4 regions of the Streptomyces sp. NPDC012835 genome follow, and region 3 is predicted to be linked to each of the others. Evidence: riboswitches for the same ligand, from Rfam matches in the RefSeq annotation. Region 3 holds a riboswitch; each other region holds the start of a gene.
The links. A riboswitch is a leader RNA that binds a small molecule or an ion and turns the genes downstream of it on or off. The one in region 3 is predicted to bind cobalamin.
Positions count from the first base shown of each region.

Region 1 (4,192 bases), on a different contig from region 3:
GTCGACAGGACCCGGGCCACCCCGGCCGAACGGCTCGACAACGGCGTCGACTTCCACCCCACCGACCGGCGGGTGCTGTTCGGCCACCACTTCGCCGCCATCGCGGGCGCCGGGCCGCTGGTCGGTCCCGTACTCGCGGCACAGATGGGGTATCTGCCCGGCACCATCTGGATCGTGGCGGGCGTGATCTTCGCCGGCGCCGTCCAGGACATGGTGACGCTCTTCTTCTCCACCCGCCGCGACGGCCGGTCGCTCGGCCAGATCGCCCGGGACGAGATCGGCCCGTTCGGCGGGGCCGCCGCGCTGGTCGCGGTCTTCATGATCATGATCATTCTGCTGGCCGTGCTGGCGCTGGTCATCGTCAACGCGCTGGCCCACTCGCCGTGGGGCGTCTTCTCCATCGCCATGACCATCCCGATCGCCCTCTTCATGGGCGTGTACCTGCGGGTGCTGCGGCCCGGCCGGGTCTCCGAGGTCTCGGTCATCGGCGTGGCGCTGCTGCTGCTCGCCATCGTGTCGGGCGGCTGGGTCGCGGAGTCCTCCCTCGCCGACACCTTCACGCTGGAGGCGAGCACACTCGTCATCTGGATGATCGCGTACGGCTTCCTCGCCTCCGTGCTCCCGGTGTGGATGCTGCTGGCGCCGCGCGACTATCTGTCCACGTTCATGAAGGTCGGCACGATCGTGCTGCTCGCGCTCGGCGTGGTCATCGCGCTGCCGACGCTGAAGATGGACGCGGTGACCGAGTTCGCGAGCCGCGGGGACGGGCCGGTCTTCGCCGGGTCGATGTTCCCGTTCGTCTTCATCACCATCGCGTGCGGCGCGCTCTCCGGGTTCCACTCCCTGATCTCCTCGGGCACCACCCCGAAGATGGTCCAGAAGGAGACCCAGATCCGGATGATCGGCTACGGCGCGATGCTGACCGAGTCGTTCGTCGCGATCATGGCGATGATCACGGCCTGTGTCATCGACCCGGGCCTGTACTTCGCGGTCAACTCCCCGGCCGGGGTCATCGGCGGTACGGTCGAGTCGGCGTCGCAGGCGGTCGCCCAGCTCGGCTTCAGCATCTCGCCCGACCAACTCGCCCAGGCGGCCAAGGACGTCGAGGAGACCAGTCTGCTGTCGCGGACCGGCGGCGCCCCGACCTTCGCCCTCGGCATGTCGGAGATCTTCTCGTCCGTCGTCGGCGGTGCCACGATGAAGGCGTTCTGGTACCACTTCGCGATCATGTTCGAGGCGCTGTTCATTCTCACGACGGTGGACGCGGGCACCCGTGTCGGGCGCTTCATGCTCCAGGACATGCTCGGCAATGTGTACAAGCCGATGCGCCAGGTCAGCTGGAAGCCGGGCGTCTGGTTCGCCAGCGCGGTGGTGGTCGGCGGCTGGGGCTACTTCCTGTGGGTCGGCGTCCATGACCCGCTGGGCGGCATCAACCAGCTGTTCCCGCTGTTCGGCATCGCCAACCAGCTGCTGGCGGCGGTGGCCCTCGCCGTCTGCACCACGCTGCTGGTCAAGTCCGGCCGGCTGAAATGGGCCTGGGTGACCGGCGTACCGCTCGCCTGGGACGCCGCCGTCACGCTCACGGCGAGCTGGCAGAAGATCTTCTCCGGCGACCCCAAGGTGGGCTTCTTCACCCAGCGCGACGTGTACCGGTCGGCCATCGACCGGGGCGAGGTGCTGCCGCCCGCCAAGACCATGGACGACATGCACACGGTCGTGACCAACTCCACGGTGGACGGGGTCCTGTCGGCCCTCTTCGCGCTGCTGATCCTCGTGGTCATCGCGGACGCCGCACGGGTCTGCCTCACGGCGATCCGCGCGCCGGAGAGCGTGAAGCTGTCGGAGACGCCGTACGTCAGGTCCCGGATCGTCGCCCCGGCGGGGATGATCCCCACCCCGGAGGAGAAGGCCGAGCTGGCGGACGCCGAGGCGAAGGCGGGCGCGGGAGCGGGAAGCGGCGTCTCATGACGGCGACCGGGACCGTGGCCGCCAGGGCGCGGCACCTCGCCGGCCGCGTCCGCTGGTACGTCCGTGAGCTGACCGGCGAGTCGACGTACGACCGGTACGTCGCCCACGCCGCCGCCCACGACCCGGGAGGGCCCGTCATGAGCCGCCGGGCCTTCGAACGCAGCCGCACGGACGCCCGCGAGGCCGACCCGCGCGAGGGCTTCCGCTGCTGCTGAGCGGGCCGGACCCGCACCGCGTGGCTGCCGGGCGCCCAGGGGCCGCCGGGCCTCCCTCACGGGGGCACGGCGGCCCTTCCCTTGTGCCGAGGGCGGTCACCGAAGCGAGCCACGACACAACATCTGGGGGGTGATATCGCAGCCGCCCCCCAGATGTATGCTCGACCTCGCTGTCGACGCAGGGGAATCCGGTGCGAATCCGGAACTGTCCCGCAACGGTGTGCGTTGGCGTGATTTGTCACGCCCGCGTAAGTCCGGGTACCTGCCGACGGTACGTCCGGCTCGACCCGATCCGGACGTTCAGACGTCCGGGCCTCGCGGTTGGGCCGGTGGACGCCGCACGGAGTGGGTAGCGCCCGGAACCCGGGCCGCGGACCCCTGCGCGCGGCCGCTCCCCGTTCCCCTCCGCCGGCCCAGAGCCGAGCGAGGGAGAGCATCACCGTGACCATCGCGCCAGCCGATCCGGTCTCAGCCGTTACGGAAACCGCCGAGCCGACGGCCGACGGACCCGGCACCGCGTTGCTGCGGACCCTGACGGACCTGACCGCCGATCTGCCCGACACCGACCCGGGCCGGGTCGCCGCCGCCGCGCTGCGGGGCCGCAACGCCCGCTCGGACGAGGCCGAGTTGCGGGAGCTGGCCACCGAGGCGGCGGCCGGGCTGATCTCCGAGGACCCGGCGTACTCCCGGCTCGCGGCCAGGCTGCTCACCCGTACGATCGCGGACGAGGCGGCCGGCCAGGGCGCCCTGTCGTTCTCCGCGTCCGTCGCCGTCGGCAGCCGCGAGGGCCTGATCGCGGACCGCACGGCCGCCTTCGTCGCGCTCCACGCGGCCCGGCTCGACGCGATGATCGACCCCGCCGCCGACGACCGCTTCGGCTACTTCGGGCTGCGGACGCTCTACAGCCGCTATCTGCTCCGGCACCCGATCACCCGCCAGGTCATCGAGACCCCCCAGCACTTCATGGCGCGCGTCGCCGCCGGGCTCGCGGAGGACGAGAGCGACCGGGCGGCGGACGAGGTCGGGCGGCTCTACACGCTGATGAGCCGGCTCGAATACCTCCCCTCCTCCCCCACCCTCTTCAACTCCGGCACCCGCCACCCGCAGATGTCCTCCTGCTATCTGCTGGACTCCCCGCTGGACGAGCTGGACTCCATCTACGACCGCTACCACCAGGTGGCGCGCCTCTCGAAGCACGCGGGGGGCATCGGGCTCTCGTACTCCCGTATCCGCTCGCGCGGTTCGCTGATCCGGGGGACGAACGGCCACTCCAACGGCATCGTCCCGTTCCTGCGCACGCTCGACTCCTCGGTCGCGGCCGTCAACCAGGGCGGCCGGCGCAAGGGCGCGGCCTGCGTCTACCTGGAGACCTGGCACGCGGACCTGGAGGAGTTCCTGGAGCTGCGCGACAACACGGGCGAGGAGGCCCGGCGCACGCACAACCTGAACCTCGCCCACTGGATCCCGGACGAGTTCATGCGCCGGGTCGAGTCCGACGGCGACTGGTCGCTGTTCTCGCCGGCCGACGTGCCGGAGCTGGTGGACCTGTGGGGCGACGAGTTCGACGCCGCGTACCGCAAGGCCGAGGCGGACGGCCTGGCCCGCAGGTCCCTTCCGGCGCGCGAGCTGTACGGCCGGATGATGCGCACCCTCGCCCAGACCGGCAACGGCTGGATGACCTTCAAGGACGCGTCGAACCGTACGGCCAACCAGACCGCCGAGCCCGGCCACACCGTGCACAGCTCCAACCTGTGCACGGAGATCCTCGAAGTCACGGACGACGGCGAGACGGCCGTCTGCAACCTGGGGTCGATCAACCTCGGCGCCTTCGTGCTGGAGTCGGGCGAGATCGACTGGGAGCGGCTGGACGAGACCGTCCGCACGGCCGTCACCTTCCTCGACCGCGTCGTGGACATCAACTTCTACCCGACCGAGCAGGCGGGCCGCTCCAACGCGAAGTGGCGCCCGGTGGGCCTGGGCGCGATGGGCCTCCAGGACGTCTTCTTCAA
Region 1 is NZ_JBIBBW010000006.1:127,930-132,121, reverse strand. Features, by position in the region: gene ACFY6S_RS24085 (carbon starvation CstA family protein) at 1-1,968, shown strand, start outside; gene ACFY6S_RS24080 (YbdD/YjiX family protein) at 1,965-2,183, shown strand; cobalamin riboswitch at 2,324-2,468, shown strand; gene ACFY6S_RS24075 (ribonucleoside-diphosphate reductase subunit alpha) at 2,625-4,192, shown strand, end outside.
Region 1: another riboswitch for cobalamin. It lies ahead of ACFY6S_RS24075 (ribonucleoside-diphosphate reductase subunit alpha); the one in region 3 lies ahead of ACFY6S_RS18925 (CoA-acylating methylmalonate-semialdehyde dehydrogenase).

Region 2 (4,192 bases), on a different contig from region 3:
CGTCTTCGCGGCCGCGTTCTGGCTGTGGTCGACGAAGACCTTCCCCGGTCGCAGCGCCCGTTTCATCCGGTGCACGACCAGCTCCGGCATCGCCTCCTGTGCCTCGACGGCCAGCTCCCTCGCGTACGCGGAGACCTCCGGGGACGGCGTCCCCACCAGCGGTACGAGCACATGCAGCCCCTTCGAGCCCGACGTCTTCACATACGCGCTCAGGCCGTCCTCGCCCAGCCGCCCGCGCAGCCAGCGGGCCACCGCACAGCACTCGACGACATCGGCGGGCGCGCCGGGGTCCAGATCGAGGACCAGCCGGTCGGCGACGCCCGGCGCGTCCGCGAGCCACTGCGGGGTGTGGAACTCCACCACCAGGTTGGCCGCCCACATCAGCGTCGCCAGATCCGCCACCACCACTTGTCTGCCGGTGTCCGCCGACTTCCTGGGCACCTCCGCGATCCGTACCCAGCCGGGGGTGCCGGGCGGCGGGTTCTTGGTGAAGAAACGCTGGCCGTCGGGGCCGTCGGGGTAGCGCAGGAAGGAGACGGGCCGGTCCGCGAGATGGGCCAGCAGAGGGGCCGCCGTACGGGCGTAATAGTGCAGGACCTCGCCCTTGGTGGTGCCGGTGGCGGCGTACAGGACCTTCTCCAGATTGCTGAGCGCCAGGCTTCGCCCCGCCACCTCTGTGATAGGCGTCATACGATGAGAATCCCATGATTACGTGAGGAAAGGGATGGAACGTGCGATCCATATGGAACGGCGCGATCTCCTTCGGGCTGGTCAGCATCCCGATCAAGCTGGTCAACGCCACCGAGAACCACTCGATCTCCTTCCGCCAGATCCACAAGGAGGACGGCGGCCGGATCCGCTACCGCAAGGTCTGCGAACTGGACGGGGAGGAGGTGACGGCGCCGGAGATCGGCAAGGCGTACGAGGACGCGGGCGGCGTCATGATCCCGATCACCGACGAGGACCTCGCCGCCCTGCCGCTGCCCACGGCGAAGACGATCGAGATCGTCGCGTTCGTCCCCGCGAGCGAGATCGACCCCCTCCAGATGGACACGGCGTACTACCTCTCGGCGAGCGGTGTGCCCGCGGCCAAGCCGTACACGCTGCTGCGGGAGGCGCTGAAGCGCGGCGAGAAGGTCGCGATCGCCAAGTTCGCGCTGCGCGGGCGCGAGCGGCTCGGCATGCTCCGGGTGGTCGACGACGTCATCGTCATGCACGGCCTGCTCTGGCCGGACGAGATCCGCGCCCCCGAGGGCGTCGCCCCCGAGACCGACGTGACCGTGCGCGACGCCGAACTCGACCTGGCCGACGCCCTGATGGACACCCTCGGCTCGGTCGACCTCGATTCCCTGCACGACGACTACCGCGAGGCCGTGGAAGAACTCATCGCGGCCAAGTCCGAAGGCGAACCGGCCCCGCGCCGCGCTCCGGCGGACGACGGGGGCGGCAAGGTCATCGACCTGATGGCCGCCCTGGAGAACAGCGTCCGCGCGGCCCAGAAGTCCCGTGGCGAGGACGGCGGATCCGCCGAGGCCGAGGTCACCCACCTCACGGACCGCGAGCGGGGGCCGGCCAAGAAGGCGGCGGCGAAGAAGACCCCCGCGAAGAAGACGGCGTCCGCCAAGCGCACGGCGGGCAAGACCGCCGCCAAGTCCACCGGGAAGACGGCTGCGGCCAAGAAGAACACCACGTCGAAGAAGGCCCCCACCACCCGCGCCAAACGCGCCTCCGCCTGAGCCGAAATACCTGTTCACGGCCACCCCGTCGAAGCTGGTAAGGTTTCCCACGTCGCCAGGCAAGACGGCGAAGCGCCCCCGTAGCTCAGGGGATAGAGCAACGGCCTCCGGAGCCGTGTGCGCAGGTTCGAATCCTGCCGGGGGCACCTTGTATGAGGTGCCCAAAGACCCCGTCACCAGCGGAAACGCTGAGGCCGGGGTCTTCGCGTATGCGCGGGCGGGTGTGGCCGCGAGTGACCGCGCGCCAGGTTCCGCGGGCGGGCGCGGGCGCGGCCCTGGAGCGCCGACGCGGGCGCGGCGCCGTCAACTCGGCTGCGGCGGCGAGAACTTGCGGCAGGGCCCGGCGCCCACGTCCGTCATCCACAGTCCGGCCGGGGGAGACGCCGGGTCCTCCGACAGAGGGGCCCGCGTTCGGCCACGCCTCCGACGGGCGGCGGCCGGAGGCGCCCGGCAACCCGGATCACCTGTGGAAACAGGCTCGGCGGGGGTGTTTTTCGGCTGTGATAGCTTGCCGAGGCCAGTCGAACCCATGTACGTGGGTCAGGGAATCCGGTGGGAATCCGGAGCTGACGCGCAGCGGTGAGGGTGACGGGCGTGGCATCGGCCACTGGGCGGCAGCCGTCCGGGAAGGCGTCGCGTCCGGGGGAACCCGAGTCCGAAGACCTGCTGGCCACCCCCGTCCTTTCAGGTGGCGGGGGAGCACCGTACGAACGGGCTCCGCGCATGGGCCCTCGAACGCAGAGGAACCACCGTGCCGATCGCGCGCCCGCTCCGTCCCGTCGCTCTCAGCGCCCTGCTCCTCGCCGGAGCCCTGTCCCTGACCGCCTGCGGGGGAGGCGGTCAGGGACAGGGCGAAGCGGCGGCCACGGGGAAGGGCGCCAAGGGCGAGGCGGCCGGGTATCCGCGTACCGTCGAGAACTGCGGACAGCAGGTACGGATCGACGCGCCGCCCAGCCGTGCCGTCTCGCTCAACCAGGGCACGACGGAGATCATGCTCTCCCTCGGCCTGGCGGACCGTATGGCCGGGACCGCCACCTGGACCGACCCGCTGATGAAGGGGCTGGAGAAGGCCAACGCCGAGGTCCCCAGGATCGCGGAGAACAACCCCTCCTTCGAGAAGGTCCTCGACACCGAGCCCGACTTCGTCGCCTCCTCGTTCCTGTCCACGCTGGGCAAGGGCGGCGTGGCCACCCGGGAGCAGTTCGAGAAGCTCGGGGTGCCCACGTACATCTCGCCCGCCGACTGCACCAAGAACGACAAGACCGTGGGCACCGACGGCGCCCGGTCCACCCCGCTGGCCATGGAGAGCATCTACGGCGAGGTACGGGACCTGGCCGAGGTCTTCGGCGTCGAGGAGCGCGGCGAGAAGGTCGTCGCCGGTCTTGAGGCCCGGATGGCGAAGGCGACGGCGGGGCTGGACGCGGCGAAGACCGGGAAGGTCACCCTGCTCTACTGGTTCGCCAACTCCGACTCCCCGTACATGGCCGGCTGCTGCGGCGCCCCCGGCATCATCACCGACGCCGTCGGCGCGAAGAACGTCTTCGACGACACCCACGACGAGTGGCCGCAGATCAACTGGGAGACGGTGGCCGACCGCGACCCCGACTTCCTGGTGATCGGCGACCTCACGCGCAAGTCGCAGACCGCGGAGACGGCCGCCAAGAAGATCGAGTTCCTGGAGTCCAATCCGGTCACCAAGGAGATGGACGCGGTCAGGAACAAGCGGTACGTGCTGCTCAGCGGCCAGGCCATGAACCCGAGCATCCGCACGGTCGAAGGCGTCGAGAAGGTCGCCGCCGCCCTGCGCTCGTACGTGCCCGCGAAGTGACCGCCCAGCGGGAGCGGGAGCGGGACGCCGTCCTGGACCCCGGCGCCGGTACGGCCGTGACCGGCGTGCCCGCGCGCGGCCTGCGGAGCCTGTGGGGGCCGGGGAGCCCGCGCGCGCTGCTCCTGTGCTTCGGCGGGCTCGCCGCGCTGGTCGCCTCCGTCGCGGTCGCCATCACCATCGGTCCGGCGCAGATCCGCGTCGGTGACGTCTGGTCCGTGGTGGCCGGGCATCTCGGCTGGGGCGAGTCCCGGCTCTCCCCGATCCGCGACGGGATCGTATGGAACCTGCGGCTGCCGCGCACCCTGCTCGCGGCCGTGTGCGGCGCCGGGCTCGCGGTGTGCGGGGCGGTCATGCAGGCGCTGCTGCGCAACCCGCTCGCCGACCCGTTCGTCCTCGGCGTCTCCTCGGGCGCCTCCACCGGCGCCGTGCTCGTCGTCGTCCTCGGGACGGGCGGCGGCGCGCTGTCCGTCTCCGGCGGCGCGTTCCTGGGCGCCCTCTGCTCGTTCGCGATGGTGCTGGTGCTCAGCCACACGCTCGGCGGGACGACGGACCGGGTGGTGCTCTCCGGGGTCGCGGCGATGCAGCTGTTCTCCGCGCTCACCTCCTTCGTCGTCATGACGTCGGCCAG
Region 2 is NZ_JBIBBW010000006.1:230,056-234,247, forward strand. Features, by position in the region: gene ligD (non-homologous end-joining DNA ligase) at 1-690, opposite strand, end outside; gene ACFY6S_RS24525 (Ku protein) at 732-1,736, shown strand; tRNA gene ACFY6S_RS24530 (tRNA-Arg) at 1,811-1,882, shown strand; cobalamin riboswitch at 2,238-2,422, shown strand; gene ACFY6S_RS24535 (ABC transporter substrate-binding protein) at 2,488-3,564, shown strand; gene ACFY6S_RS24540 (FecCD family ABC transporter permease) at 3,645-4,192, shown strand, end outside.
Region 2: another riboswitch for cobalamin. It lies ahead of ACFY6S_RS24535 (ABC transporter substrate-binding protein); the one in region 3 lies ahead of ACFY6S_RS18925 (CoA-acylating methylmalonate-semialdehyde dehydrogenase).

Region 3 (4,192 bases):
GGGCCAGCTGGTCCTGCGCGAAATCGAGGGTGGTCTCGACAAGTGCCTGCTGGTCTTCGGTGAGCGAGGTGGTCATGGCGCTCATCCCATGGTGGGGATGGTGAAGCTCGCGCCTTCTTTCGCCCCCGAGGGCCAGCGCGAGGTGACGGTCTTGGTGCGGGTGTAGAAGCGGACGGCGTCGGGACCGTGCTGGTTCAGGTCGCCGAAACCGGACCGCTTCCAGCCTCCGAAGGTGTGGTACGCGACGGGTACCGGGATGGGGACGTTGACGCCGACCATGCCGGTGTTCACCCGCCGGGTGAAGTCGCGTGCGGTGTCACCGTCCCTGGTGAAGATCGCGACTCCGTTCCCGTACGGGTGTTCACTGGGCAGCCGCAGCGCCTCCTCGTAGTCGGCGGCCCGTGCGACGCACAGCACCGGGCCGAAGATCTCCTCGCGGTAGATCCGCATCCGGGTACCGACCCGGTCGAAGAGGGAGGCGCCCGCGAAGAACCCGTTCTCGTGTCCGGGCAACGAGAAGTCCCTTCCGTCCACGACGAGTTCGGCTCCCTCGTTGACCCCTATGTCCACGTAGCGCCGCACCCGGTCGAGGGCGTCGCGGCTCACCAGGGGGCCGAAGTCGGCGTCCGGGTCGTCGGATCGGCCGATACGGAGCGTCCCGATGCGCTCCTTGAGCGCGGCGACGAGCGCGTCGGCGGTCTCCTCGCCGACGGGCACGGCCACGGAGATCGCCATGCAGCGCTCGCCCGCTGACCCGTATCCGGCCCCGATGAGCGCGTCGACGGCCTGGTCGAGGTCGGCGTCCGGCATGACGATCATGTGGTTCTTGGCGCCGCCGAAGCACTGGGCGCGCTTGCCGTGGGCGGCGGCCGTGGTATAGATGTGCGCGGCGATCCTGCTGGAGCCGACGAAGCCGAGGGCCTGGACCCTGGGGTCCTCCAGAAGGGTGTCGACGGTCTCCTTGCCGCCGTTGACCACATTGAGGACCCCGGGCGGGAGTCCCGCCTCGACGAACAGTTCGGCCAGCCGCAACGGCACGGACGGGTCACGCTCGGACGGCTTCAGAATGAAGGCGTTGCCGCAGGCGAGGGCGGGGGCCGCCTTCCACAGGGGGATCATCGCGGGGAAGTTGAACGGGGTGATCCCGGCGACGACACCCAGCGGGGAGCGCAGCGAGTGCACATCGATACCGGAGCCTGCGTTGTCGCTGAACTCGCCCTTCAGCAGGTGCGGGATGCCTGCGGCGAACTCCATCACCTCCAGGCCGCGTTGGATGTCGCCGTGTGCGTCCGCCACGGTCTTGCCGTGCTCGGCGGACAGCGTCCGCGCCAGGGAATCGCGTTCGGCGTCGACGAGTTGGAGGAAGCGCAGCAGGACACGGGCGCGCCGCTGCGGGTTCCACTGCCCCCACTCCCGCTGCGCGGCGGCCGCGTCGGTGATCGCGGCCCCGGTCTCCGCGCGGCCGGCGAGCGGCACCCGGGCCTGCACCGTACCGGTGTTGGGGTCGTACACGTCGCCGAAGAGGCCGGACGCGCCGGCGGTGTGTCTGCCGCCGACGAAATGGGTGAGTTCACGGACCATGGTTGCCTGCTCTCGTCAGGTGAGATCCGGGGGATGCCACGGCAGCCCGAAGCCGGGGGCATCGGTCGGTGCGGCCATGGGCACACCGGTCGACGCTTCGGTGGGGCGAGCCGTGGGAAAAGCGAACCGCGAGGGCCGTCTGGCCGTCGAAGGTCTACGAAAGCGCGCGGGGGCGCGTGCGCTCCGCCGGATCACCAGGGTCATGGGTACGGACCGGTGCCATGCGTGTCTGCTCCATCCTCGTGGACCACACGGAACATCCGCGGCCGGTATCCTGACTCCCGGATCACCGCGTGCCGCCCGCCTTCCCGGCAGACCTCGCCAGTGGCGTGTGGATGGCAGCACACTCCCCGGTCACAGTGGCGGGACCGTGCCGGTTTCACACCGGCTTCCCTGCACCGCGGACCTTGCTCACGACGATATAGTCGGACGTCCTAGTAAGTCCACCCCGCCACACACATCGGCGGGAAGCCGTCGCCCGCGAGAGCGGGCACGGCAGTAGCGTCGAACGCGCGCCCCGTCAGGCCCGGTCGACACGGCCGCGGCCCGTCCGTGGCCTCCGGCCCGCCCGCCGCGTCAGGCAGTCCTGTCCGGTGCCCCCCGTTCCGGTGCGGCGGCCTTCTCCCTCCCGTTGCCGCCCTCCCCCGACCCGGCGGCCCGCCCGACCGCCGACTGCCGCCAGGCCCCCGGTGACATGCCCTCCCTGCGCGCGAACGCGCGGCTCAGCGCCGTACCGGTGTCGTAACCGACCCTGACCGCGATCTCCTGCACACTCAGCGCGGTCTCCCGGAGCAGGACCTTCGCCCGGTACATACGCCAGGACATGAGGTAGCTCAGCGGAGTGTCACCCGCTTTCTCCTTGAACAGGGCGGCGAACGCCGAGCGTGACATCCCCGCCTTGCGGGCGAGCGCGTCAACCGTCCACGGATGGGCCAGGTCAGCGTGCATCTCCTCCATGGCGACGGACAGCCGCGGCTCCCGCAGGGCGGCGAGCCACCCGACGGAACCGGCGCCGACCGTCGCCCAGCAGGCCCGCAGCGCCTGGACGAACAGGACGTCGGACAGCCGGCTCGTGACGAAGCCGGCGCCGATCCCGGCCGCCTCGCTCTCCTGCGCGACGAGGTCGAACGTGGCGCGCAACAGCCGGCCCGACGTGTTGTCCGGACGCAGCCGGAACAACGGCGGCAGGAGCGCGAACAGCGGCTCGGCCGCCGCGGCGTCGAAAGCGAACCGGCTGGAGACGATCTCGGTCAGCTCGCCGTCGCCCCCGGCCCGCGCCACGTTGCCGGGCGCCCGGGCGAACACCCCGTCGCAGTCGACGGCTTCGCTGCCCGGCGCGTCCTGGAGCGCGAAGTCCACACCCGCCCGGACCAGGAGGCAGTCGCCCGCCGTGAGGCGCTGCGGTTCGGTGAGGACGTCCGAGGTCAGCCGGCACGATCCGCTGGAGATCAGCAGCAGCCGGGCGAGGTGCCGGGGAGGGAACGAGATGCCCCACGGCGCACGCGCGTCCACCCGTACATACCGCGAGTTCTCGATCTTCATCGTGGTGAGGAGCTCGTCGACCGGGTCCATGCCCTCTCCTCTCCTGGACGATCGGAACCAAATCCCGGACGCGAGGATACATTCCGTCCAGCCGACCGGCGCTAGCGTGCAGGCATCGGTTCTACGGACGAGGGACGAGCGATGCGGACATTCCAGGTGAACGGCGACGGCGGACCACTCTCCCCGGTGGAGCGCCCGGTGCCCGTTCCGGCGGCGGGCGAGGTGCTCGTACGGGTCAGGGCCAGCTCGCTCAACGCGCGCGATCTGCTCATCGCCAACGGAAGATACTCGGTCGCCGTGCCGCCGGGGCGGGTCCCGCTCTCCGACGGCGCGGGCGTCGTCGAGGCGGTCGGGGACGGCGTCTCGCGGTTCCGGGCCGGGGACCGCGTCGCGAGCACCTTCCATCCGGGCTGGATCCACGGCCCCTTCGAGGGCTGGGGTGAGCTGTACGGGGTGCAGCGCGACGGATGGCTCACCGAGTACATCGCCGTCTCCGAGCACAGCGTGGCCGATGTGCCGGAGCATCTGTCCTTCGAGGAGGCGGCCACGCTTCCGTGCGCCGCGCTCACCGCGTGGTCGGCCGTGTCCGGGATCGGTCCGGGCGACACGGTGCTCGTCCAGGGGTCGGGCGGCGTGTCCGTCTTCGCGCTGCAATTCGCCCGCGCGGCCGGCGCCCGCGTGCTGGCCACCACCTCCAGTGCGGAGAAGGCCGAACGCCTCCGCGCCCTCGGCGCGTCCGATGTCGTGGACTACGTCGGCACGCCGGAATGGGGGGCGCGGGTACGGGAGCTGACCGACGGCCGCGGTACCGATCTCGTCGTGGAGATCGGCGGTGCCGGGACGATCTCCCAGTCGATCACCGCCGTCGCCCACGGCGGACGGATCTCCCTCGTCGGCAACCTCGCGGCGGGCGACGGCATGGACCTGACGCGGTTCTTCCAGCGCGGCGCGACGCTCAGGACGATCAGCGTGGGCAGCCGGAGCGACTTCGAGCGGATGAACCGGGTCGTCCGCGGGCACCGGCTGCGGCCGGTGATCGACCGCGTCTTCCCGTTCGAGGAGACCCCGG
Region 3 is NZ_JBIBBW010000004.1:156,738-160,929, forward strand. Features, by position in the region: gene ACFY6S_RS18920 (acyl-CoA dehydrogenase family protein) at 1-85, opposite strand, end outside; gene ACFY6S_RS18925 (CoA-acylating methylmalonate-semialdehyde dehydrogenase) at 82-1,581, opposite strand; cobalamin riboswitch at 1,828-2,006, opposite strand; gene ACFY6S_RS18930 (AraC family transcriptional regulator) at 2,158-3,153, opposite strand; gene ACFY6S_RS18935 (NAD(P)-dependent alcohol dehydrogenase) at 3,265-4,192, shown strand, end outside.

Region 4 (4,192 bases), on a different contig from region 3:
GGTTGACCTCGTCGACATAGAGGACCCCCCGGTGCGCGTCGGCGAGCAGCCCCGGCTCGAACGCCTTCACGCCCTCGGACAGCGCCCGCTCGATGTCCAGCGCGCCGACCAGCCGGTCCTCGGAGGCGCCGACCGGCAGCTCGACCACCCGGGCGGCCCTGGCCGCGCCGGGACCCGGCTCGTGCGGCCCGTCCGGGCACCCGGGGTCGGGCGCGCCGGGGTCGCAGCTGAACCGGCAGCCGGGGACGACCCTCAGCTCGGGCAGCAGCGCCGAGAGCGCCCGCACGGCCGTGGACTTGGCCGTGCCCTTCTCGCCGCGTACGAGCACCCCGCCCACGGCGGGACTGACCGCGTTGAGGACCAGCGCGAGCCGCAGATCGTCCATGCCCACGACTGCGGTGAACGGAAAGGGTGTGCTCATGTACGGATCGCTCCTTCGAAGATGACGCTCGGGGCTCGCATACGACCGACCGGGGAGACGCTCACGGCGCCCCCGGGGGAATGAAGGGCAGCCCCGGCGGCGGCCCCTCCTCGATCAGCCGCAGCAGCGCGTCCGTGTCCGCGTGCTCCTCGACGAGGTCACCGAGGAGGTCGAGCTGTTCCTCGCGCAGCGCGCCGAAGCTCGTGTCGGGCGCCGGGACGAAACGCCGGCCGGCCGCCCGCGCCACCCCGGTCAGGAACCGCCGCCGGAACGCGTCGCTCTCCAGCGCCCCGTGCCAGTGCGTCCCCTGCACGGACCCCACCCGGCAGCCGTCGAGAGGCTGCCCCGCCGCGTCCGTGACGAACGCCTCACCGCCGAGCACCTCGGCGATCCCGTGGTGGATCTCGTACCCCTCGACCCGCTCGCCGAGGGCCGTCCCGACCGGCCGGGCGAGGGTCTTCTCCCGGTGGAACGCGACGCGCACCGGCAGCAGCCCCAGCCCGGACACCGTGCCCGCCCGCGACTCCACCTCGTCGTCGATGCGCTCGCCCAGGACCTGGTAGCCGCCGCAGATCCCCAGCACGGGACGGCCCTCGGCGGCCCGCCGGGCGAGGGCGTCCGCGAGTCCGCGCTCGCGCAGCCACGCCAGCGCCCGCACCGTGCCGCGGGTGCCCGGCACGACCACCAGATCCGCGTCGGCCAGCTCCTGCGGCCGGTCCACGAACCGCACGACGACCCCCGGCTCGGCCGCCAGCGCGTCCACATCCGTGAAGTTCGACATCAGCGGTACGGCGCAGACCGCGACCCGCAGCACATCCTCGCCGTACGGGGCAGCCACCGCCGACTCGCGCACCGTGCCGCGCAGGGAGACACGCAGCCCGTCCTCCTCGTCGATGCCCAGACCGTGCCGGAAGGGCAGCACGCCGAGCGTCGCCCGCCCGGTCAGCCCGCGCAGCATCTCCAGACCGGGCTCCAGCAGCGACACGTCGCCCCGGAACTTGTTGACGAGATAGCCCGCGAGCAGCTCCTGGTCCTCCGGCGCCAGCAGCGCCGTCGTGCCGAAGAACGACGCGAAGACCCCGCCCCTGTCGATGTCCCCGACCACGACCACCGGCAGCCGCGCGGCCCGCGCGATGCCCATGTTGACGATGTCCGTACGGCGCAGATTGATCTCGGCCGGGCTGCCCGCGCCCTCGCAGATCACCGCGTCGTGGCCGGCCCGCAGCTCCTCCAGGCACTCCAGTACGGTGCCGAGCAGCGCCTCGCGCCGGCCCCCGTGGTAGTCGGTCGCGCTCAGTTCCCCGACGGGCCGACCCATCAGCACCACCTGGCTGCTGCGGTCGCCGCCCGGCTTGAGGAGGACGGGGTTCATCAGCGCGGTCGGCTCCACCCGCGCGGCCTGCGCCTGCATCGCCTGGGCGCGCCCGATCTCGGCGCCCTCACGCGTCACGAACGAGTTCAGGGACATGTTCTGCCCCTTGAACGGCGCCACCTTCAGCCCGCGTCGCGCCAGCCACCGGCAGATTCCCGCCGTGACGACGCTCTTGCCCGCGTCGGAGGTGGTCCCGGCTATCAGGAGACCACCGCCGCGCCCGCCCCGGCTCATCCGTTCCTCCTTCGCGCGGCCGACCGCCGCATGGCGCCGTACCCGATCCGGCCGGCCACACAGGCCGCCAGGGCCAGCGCGTTGACCCGGCGCGACAGGCGTACCGCGCGTTCGATGTCCCCGACCTCGACGGGCCGCCCGCCGCCGTTCAGCACCGGCCGGTGCTCGACCCGGCCGCCGTACGCGAGGGTGCCGCCCAGCCGTACCCCCAGCGCGCCCGCGAACGACGCCTCCACCGGGCCCGCGTTGGGGCTCGGGTGCCGCGCCGCGTCCTGCCGTACGGCCCGCAGCGCGCCGCGCGGATCGCCGCCCGCGACGATCGCGAGCGCGGTGGTCAGCCGGGCGCCCGGCCATCCGGCGGCGTCGTCGAGCCGCGCGGAGGCCCAGCCGAAGCGGCGGTACCGCGCGCTCCTGTGCCCCACCATCGCGTCCAGCGTGTTCACGGCCCGGAACCCGGCCAGCCCGGCGGGACCCGCGACGGCGCCCCACACCAGCGCGCCCACGACGGCGTCCGAGGTGTTCTCGGCGACGGACTCCACGACGGCCCGCGCGATCTGAGCCGCGTCCAGCGCCTGCGGGTCCCGCCCGCACAGGTGCGGCAGCCGCTCCCTGGCCCCCTCGACGTCCCCGGCGGCCAGCGCCGCGCCGATCGCCCGCGCCTCGCGGCCCAGCGAGGTCCCGCCGACCACGGACCAGGTGGCGGCGGCGGTGAGGGCGGTGGCGACGGCGGGACGGTGGCGTACGGCACGGGCCGCCAGCGCGGCGGCCCCGGCGGCGCCACCGGCGCACACCGCCGTGTGCAGCGCGCCCCAGCCGCGGTGGTCGCGCCACAGGACGCGCTCGACGGCCCCGGCCGCCCGGCCGAACGCCGCGACCGGATGGCCCCGGCGGGGGTCGGCGAGGACCAGGTCGGCCAGCAGGCCGGCGGTGGCACCGTAGGCGAAGACCCGCTCGGCGACGGCTGAGCCGCCGCCGCGCGCGGCGGCGGAAGCGCGGCCAGGCATGGCGAAATTGTCCTCACTCAGGGTCCGCGCCCCGGTTCGACGTGACGCGGCGGCAGGAGTTCCTGGCTTCCGGAGCGGCCACGCGGGTCGCTCGCGGTGACAGTGGCGGGACCGCGCCGGATTCGCACCGGCTTCCTCTTCTGCCGCCGTGTATGGCCCCGGCAGTCCACCACGCCGTCGAAAGACCCGTCAACTCCGCCTTGACCTGCGACGGGGCAGTGTGCCGAGCCCCACACGAGGTGGCGGGTCAGGCCACGATCAGATAGATCCCGTACGCCACGGCGGCCAGACAGAGTGCGAAGCAGACGCAGGCGCCCGCCGTGCGGACGGCCACGGCCGATCCGGTGGCGCCGGGCCCGGCGCCCCGCGCGCCGCTCTCGGCCGGCTGCCGCTCCGGCCTGGCGAGGGCCACGATGCCCAGGGTGAACAGGCCCACCAGGGCCACGGTGGTCACGAGACTGACGCCGAAGACGGAGCCGAGCGCCGCCCAGTCGATGTTCATGCGATGACTTCCTTCAGACCGTGGCGGTGCGCGCGGGCTCACCGGCGGGACCGGTGGGGGCGTGGATGGTGGCCGACAGATCCTGCGCGGACCCGGCGGGCGGCGGGGTGACGGCGACGACGGCGGTCGTCACGACATCCGTCACGTCGGGGGCCGCGGTGGCCGGGGACTCCGCGCCGTCGGTGACGTTCGTGTGGTCTATCGGCTGCCGCCGCGAGACGAGCCAGATCGCTCCCGATCCCGCGACGAGCAGGACGGCGACGGCCGCGATCCCCCAGGTGCCCTGACCGGTGAGGAACTCGGCGCCCGCGGCGACCAGTCCGGCGGCCGGCAGGGTCAGCCCCCAGGCGACGAACATCCGGGTGGCGGTGGACCAGCGGACCACCCCGCCCTTGCGGCCGAGACCGGCGCCCATCACGGCGCCGGAGCAGGACTGCGTGGTGGAGAGCGAGAAGCCCAGGTGCGAGGAGGCCAGGATCACGGTCGCTGCGCTGGTCTGCGCGGCGAAGCCCTGCTGCGGGCGGAGATCGGTGAGCCCGGTGCCCATGGTGCGGATGATGCGCCAGCCGCCGAGGTACGTACCGAGCGCGATCGCCAGACCGGCCGAGACGATGACCCACACCGGCGGGTTGGAGCCCGGGGCGAGCACGCCGCCGGTC
Region 4 is NZ_JBIBBW010000002.1:50,934-55,125, reverse strand. Features, by position in the region: gene ACFY6S_RS07750 (putative cobaltochelatase) at 1-421, opposite strand, end outside; gene ACFY6S_RS07745 (cobyric acid synthase) at 483-2,027, opposite strand; gene ACFY6S_RS07740 (cobalamin biosynthesis protein) at 2,024-3,031, opposite strand; cobalamin riboswitch at 3,065-3,217, opposite strand; gene ACFY6S_RS07735 (hypothetical protein) at 3,279-3,533, opposite strand; gene ACFY6S_RS07730 (anion permease) at 3,547-4,192, opposite strand, start outside.
Region 4: another riboswitch for cobalamin. It lies ahead of ACFY6S_RS07740 (cobalamin biosynthesis protein); the one in region 3 lies ahead of ACFY6S_RS18925 (CoA-acylating methylmalonate-semialdehyde dehydrogenase).